One region of the Colwellia asteriadis genome, then DNA from elsewhere that is predicted to be linked to it. Evidence: predicted binding sites of a transcription regulator. Region 1 holds the regulator's gene; the other holds the start of a gene.
What was found. The regulator MetJ, encoded in region 1, represses methionine synthesis genes. The targets are predictions, from matches to a motif close to TAGACGTCTAGACGTCTA.
Positions count from the first base shown of each region.

Region 2: a site for MetJ is predicted at 2,045-2,062, ahead of ABD005_RS00960 (methylenetetrahydrofolate reductase). Genes of this name have one in related genera too.

Region 1 covers NZ_BAAAFA010000012.1:82,305-85,713, forward strand. The annotation lists gene ABD005_RS16245 (aldo/keto reductase) at 1-507, shown strand, start outside; gene ABD005_RS16250 (hypothetical protein) at 662-1,147, shown strand; gene metJ (met regulon transcriptional regulator MetJ) at 1,314-1,643, opposite strand; gene metB (cystathionine gamma-synthase) at 1,897-3,054, shown strand; gene metL (bifunctional aspartate kinase/homoserine dehydrogenase II) at 3,087-3,409, shown strand, end outside.
Region 2 covers NZ_BAAAFA010000001.1:231,887-235,295, reverse strand. The annotation lists gene guaA (glutamine-hydrolyzing GMP synthase) at 1-1,177, shown strand, start outside; gene ABD005_RS00965 (hypothetical protein) at 1,340-1,762, shown strand; gene ABD005_RS00960 (methylenetetrahydrofolate reductase) at 2,085-3,062, shown strand; gene ABD005_RS00955 (hypothetical protein) at 3,291-3,409, shown strand, end outside.

The DNA of each region.
Region 1 (3,409 bases):
CTAATGAATGCAGATGAGGTGGCAGAGGCATTTGAACTCTTACATCAAAGTGGCAAAGTGAAGCACTTTGGTGTTTCAAACTTCAGTGCAAGTCAATTTGAATTATTACAATCACGGCTTTCTAAACCGCTAATTACCAATCAAGTTGAAATAAACCCACTTAATTTCAATGTATTTGAAGATGGTACTGCAGATCAGTTACAAAGATTAAGGATTCGTCCAATGGCGTGGTCTTGTCTTGCTGGCGGTAGCGTTTTCGATAAAAACAGTGAAAAAGCAATACGCTTGCATAAAACTTTGCATGAGTTAGTAGAAGAAATCGGTGCAAGCTCGATAGAGCAAGTTATTTATGCTTGGATATTAAAGCACCCTTCAAAGCCTGTAGCATTACTTGGAAGCCGAAATTTAGAGAGAATTAAAGAAGCAACGGGAGCAATAACCTTAACAATGAATGCTGAACAATGGTATCGAGTTTGGGTTGCCGCTAAAGGTCATGGCGTGGCTTAATGCAATTAACCAAAGGCAAAGATTGAGTCTAGGTCTGAGTCTAGGTCTAAGTATAGCTTGGTGCTATTTTACTTTTAAGTTAGGGCTACTATGCTTATTAAAGCAAAAGTTGTTTAAGCAACTCAATATTATTAGACGTTAAAGACAGGTGAACATGGAAAGTCAGAAAGAAACATTAAATGCTAAAACTCAAGTAGAGACTCTAGATGGTGAGCTATCAGTGCCGGTACCTAAATGGTTTATGGTAGTAGCAATTATCGCTTTGTTATGGAATCTTATTGGTGTGCTTGCGTTTATTAGTCAGATAACGATTACTCCTGAATTGCTCGAGCAATTACCCCCAGCAGAGCAAGCAATGTATTTAAATATGCCTCTTTGGGCGAATGGCGCTTTTGCTGTTGCTGTTTTTGCGGGAACTACCGCAAGCTTTATGCTGCTGTTTAAAATGTCGTGGGCAGTAAATTTATTTGTAGGATCGTTGATAGGTATTGTGGTGCAAATGTATCACGCGTTTTTTATTGCTAACGCTTTTGATGTATTTGGTCCTAGTGGTTTGATTATGCCAATTATGGTAACTATTTTTGCGTTACTCTTTTTAAAAGTTGCCATTGTTGCACGTAAAAACAATTGGTTGAGCTAGTTTTCCTAGGTTAAATACAGTTATGTATTAGGAGCTGTTGATTTTTCTAAGTAACTTTTACAATTTTTAGTATTCTCATCTTTTACAACATAAAAAGGCACCTTCGTAGTGCCTTTTAGCTTTTTTAGCGTATTGGTTTTATATGAAAAACAGCCTTTAGAAGAGGCTAATCATCATCTACTTCATAAGCGCTAAAGTCAGTAACTCCTTTTGCTTCAAGTAAGCGACGGACACTGGCTGGTAGTTTTTCATTATTATCTTTTGCTAAGTCTTCATCATCAGGTAAAGGCTGTCCGGTAAAAGCATGTAAAAAAGCTTCACACAATAATTCACTATTTGTTGCATGACGTAAATTATTGACTTGGCGTCTAGTGCGTTCGTCAGTTAATACTTTTAATACTCGCAAAGGAATAGAAACGGTAATTTTCTTAACTTGCTCACTCTTTTTACCGTGCTCGGCATAGGGATTTATATACTCGTCATTCCACTGAGCCATGGTTATTCCTCTGTATTGTTATGATGTACAACTAGGTTGTGATAGCGTAGATTTTACCTGTTGCGAAAAAGCAGTCAAGTAGAAGTTTAGATGTCTAAAATGTCTTGACCGTTTTAGCTAAAATGTTTAGAGTTATAGACGTCCAAACATCTAAACGTTAATTCACTTTATTTGTTAATACTACAGCGTACTTTTACAACAAGTATGAGCTACTAATTGAATGCGTTATTAAACGCTAAATGGGGAAATTATTATGTCGATTAAAAATATTACCACTTCGGCAGTAAGAGCAGGTATTAATACCGATAAACACCATGGTGCGGTTGTTGCTCCTATCCATTTATCGAGTACTTATTCACTTAAAGGTTTTAATGAAAAAAGACAGTTTGACTATTCGCGTACCGGTAACCCAACGCGAGCAACTTTTGCTGAAGCTATTGCTGAGTTGGAGCAGGGTAGTGTTGGTATTGTTACCAGTACCGGTATGGCAGCTGTACATTTAATTTGTCAGCTGTTGTCAGTAGAAGATACTGTTGTGATCCCACATGATTGCTATGGTGGGAGTTTTCGACTTTTTACTCACCTAGCTAAGCGCGGGCAGTTTAAGCTAATTGTGGTTGATCAAAATAATGCAGCGGCATTGGCCGAAGCCTTAGCGCAAAAGCCTAAGTTAGTTTTATTAGAAAGTCCAAGTAACCCATTATTACGTTTAGTTGACATTGAAGAAGTAACCAAAGCGTGCCATGCGGTTGGTGCATTAGTTGCTGTAGACAATACCTTTTTATCTCCAGCATTACAGCAGCCTTTAACGTTAGGGGCTGATATTGTTTTTCATTCGACGACTAAATATATTAATGGTCATAGTGATGTGGTTGGCGGTGTTTTAGTAACCAAAGAGCAAGCGCTTGGTGAAACATTAGCTTGGTGGGCTAACTGTATTGGTATTACTGGCAGCGCATTTGATAGCTTTTTAGCATTGCGAGGTTTGAAGACTTTACCTATTCGTATGAAACAACATCAAGAAAATGCTGACAAAGTTGCCGCATTCTTAAAAGATCATGCTGCGATTGATGCCGTTTATTATCCTGGCTTTAGCGATCATCCTGGCCATGAAATTGCGAAAAAACAACAATCTAATTTTGGCGCTATGTTAAGTTTTGAAGTAAAAGGTGGCGTTGAGGCAGTTAAAAAATTATTCGATAATATTGCGTTGTTTACCTTAGCGCAATCACTTGGCGGGGTTGAAAGTTTGATCAGCCACCCATCAACCATGACTCACGCGGGTATGGAAATAGCAGCACAATTAGAAGCAGGTATTACTCAATCATTAGTACGAATTTCGGTAGGTATTGAAGATATAGATGATATTTTAGCGGATTTAGCACACGCTTTAGCGCAAAGCCAACAATAAAAGCCGATAGATAGAGTAAATAGGGCAAGAGAATGACACAAGAAAGTATCGTACTAGAAAATGAATTTGCGGTAGGTAACACCACTGAAAATAAGTTGGCAAAACAGGCAATTCATGTACATAAATTTGGTGGTAGCTCATTAGCCACTGCAGAGTGTATTAAACGTGTTTTAGAGATTATTCGTCAACATTGTCAGTTGAACGATATTGTGGTGGTATCAGCAAACGGTAAAACTACTGATGCCTTGTTTGCTCTTTATACTCAGGCTGAAACATTACAAGCTGAAAAGCTCAATGCTGACTTAAGTAATGAAAGTGAAGCAGCACAAATTGCTACGTTAAGTGCTGAGCTCGT
Region 2 (3,409 bases), on a different contig from region 1:
TGCATTACTAGATGTTTGGATGAGCCATGGCGATAAAGTATCGGCTATTCCTGAAGGTTTTGTAACTGTTGCACAAACACCTAGCTGTGCTTATGCGGCTATGGCTAATGAAGACAAGCAATTTTACGGTGTGCAATTCCACCCTGAAGTAACACACACTAAACAAGGTTTACGTATTTTAGAAAACTTTGTTGTAGAAATTTGTCAGTGTGAAAAGTTATGGACACCTGCCTCAATTATTGATGACGCCATTGCCAAAATGAAAGAGCAAGTAGGCGATGATGAGGTTATTCTAGGGCTTTCTGGTGGTGTTGACTCATCTGTTGTTGCGATGCTTTTACATCGCGCAATTGGCGATAAATTAACCTGTGTATTTGTTGATAACGGTTTACTTCGTTTAAACGAAGGTCAACAAGTTATGGATATGTTTGGTAATCATTTTGGTTTAAACATCATTAAGATTGATGCCGAAGAGCGCTTTCTTGATCGTTTAGCTGGCGAGAATGAACCAGAAGCTAAACGTAAAATTATTGGTAACGTGTTTGTTGACGTATTTGAAGAAGAGTCTAACAAATTAGAAAACGCAAAATGGTTAGCACAAGGCACTATTTACCCAGATGTGATCGAATCTGCTGCTTCTGCTACCGGTAAAGCACACGTAATTAAGTCTCACCATAACGTTGGTGGTTTACCTGATTACATGAAGTTAGGTTTAGTTGAGCCATTACGTGAGTTATTTAAAGATGAAGTACGTAAAATTGGTTTAGAGCTAGGTTTACCATACGACATGCTTTACCGTCACCCGTTCCCAGGTCCTGGTTTAGGTGTACGTATTTTAGGTGAAGTGAAAAAAGAATACGCTGACTTATTACGTCGCGCCGATGCTATTTTCATTGAAGAGCTACACAAGCATGACTTATATAATAAAGTAAGCCAAGCCTTTACCGTATTTTTACCGGTTCGCTCTGTTGGCGTAATGGGCGATGCACGTAAATATGATTGGGTTGTTAGCTTACGTGCTGTTGAAACCATTGACTTCATGACGGCGCATTGGGCACACTTACCATATGATTTCTTAGGGTTAGTCTCTAACCGTATTATTAATGAAATTGATGGTATTTCGCGTGTTGTGTATGACATTTCAGGCAAGCCACCAGCAACAATTGAGTGGGAATAATTTAGCACGCTTTAATCGTTAAATATTATGCCTAGTTATAAAACCTCATTACTGTAAAGTGGTGAGGTTTTTTATTATACGTTTATAGCTTATTTTTTAATTGATTAGTTTGTTATGAACTCATACAATCAGCTTCTTATTGATAATTAAAAGGAAAAAATTATGATTTACGGGATTGCTTTAATCTTACTGAGCCTATTAGCGGTGCCTTCTTTAATTCTGTCGAAAAGACCAGACGCAAAAGATGTGCTAGCAAAAATAGCGCCTTATCAAGGTTGGATTGGCGTTGTATTTTGTTTTTGGGGTTTATGGGGAATTATTGCTGCCGTAGTTAACTTCGGTTTATTAACGAGTGCTCCTATTTGGTGGATTACTTGGTTAGCAAGTAGTGTCGTTCAAGCTATTTTAGGCTTTATGCTAGGCTACAATCTTATCAATAAGTACGTATTATCTAATTCAGAAGAAGGCGCTAAAAAAGGCGAAGAGTTACTTGCTAAACTTGCACCAATGCAAGGTAAAGTAGGTTTGGTTGGTTTATGTCTTGGTGTTTGGACAATCATCGCTAGTCTTTTGTTTAAGGGCTAATTGCTCCGTATTAACATGGCAGTAATCGATAGCGGCATTGCTATAAGGTTACTTACTTGAAAGCCCAGTATTTAAATCATAAATACTGGGCTTTTTTATGGGCGGTTATAAATATATTAGTGAATATTTTATCGAGCATAATAATACTTGGGCATAACTACTCAATGCTCAAGCATAGCAATATTAAGTAACCTGAGCTTGATGTATGAGCGCAGGTTAAGTAGACGAATATAACTTATAAAATATCAATGGTTGACAAAATAAACTATTTGCATGATTATATAGCCATCTAAACGTCTAAAGAAAATTAAAGAAGAGCATTTTGACTACACAATCAGAGCTTAAAGCTAGATATAACGATATTAACCGAGGTGTTTACTTTATTGGCACTACACCGCCTAAAAGTGATACGCCACTTGATAAAGTCGCTGACATTGCGGATAAATTACTTGAGCGTGTAAGCGATATCGACTTTGATGGTTTGATTGTTTATGACATTCAAGATGAAAATTCACGTATTAGTAAGCCTCGACCTTTTCCGTTTAAGTCTACTCACGATGCGCGCCTTTACTCTTCTTTACTCAATAAAAAGTCTCATCGACCAGTAATCACGTATAAAAGCGTAGTGCAATCGAACAGCGAAGACTTTAATAACTGGGCCAATGAAGCTTGGGATGAATATGGCGTAAAAGATGTTGTATTAGTTGGCAGCCCGTCAAAAAAGAATGAAATTTCATTATCGTTAGCTGGCGCTTATAAAACCTTAGTTAACAATCCTAATGAATTTTTTATTGGTGGAGTAACCATTGCTGAGCGTCATGCTAGTAAAAAAGATGAGCATGAGCGTTTAATTGCTAAGCATAAACAAGGGTGTAGTTTTTTCATTTCACAAGCCATTTATGATCCTCAGGCGACAATAGACTTACTAACGCGCTACGCCATTGAATGCCAAAAGCAAGGGCTTAAACCACAACGATTAATTTTAACTTTTTCACCTTGTGGTAGCGAAAAAACCTTAGAGTTTATCGATTGGTTAGGGGTGAACGTACCTGAAGCAACTAGCTTACGCATTTTAAATGCAGAGAAACCCTTGTATGAATCTATTCGTATTTGTGTGAATAGTTTACAGCAAATTTTAGATGCAGTATTACCTTACGATTTACCATTAGGGCTTAATATTGAAAGTTTAACTAACCGTAAAGAAGAAATTGACGGCTCTATTTTATTGTACAAGTTATTACGCTCAAAAATGGATAACTTCTTAGCTAAAAAAGAACTCGCTGCTTTAAATAAAAAATAGCGAGTAAGTTAACTATGCTAAAAAGCTCACTATTTAGTGATCTTTTTAGCTTTTACACGTTGATAGAGTCAGCTTAAAGCTCACAGTAATTACCTATACTAACCGCTCATCATTTTTCTTAGCCGTTAAGCACATTACCTAACAAACCTACCATTTGAATGTTTATAGTCGTTTCACTTAAACAAGTTACATCTAAACAAATTACATAAGTAACAAATGGAGATAGTTATGAATACATTCTTTTCAACATGGGTTAACGAAAGAACTGCACAAGAGCAAGCTAATATAGATTCATCTTTAGCACTTATTCTGGACGCAATAGCATTTTGCGCCCCTTTGTTGTTATT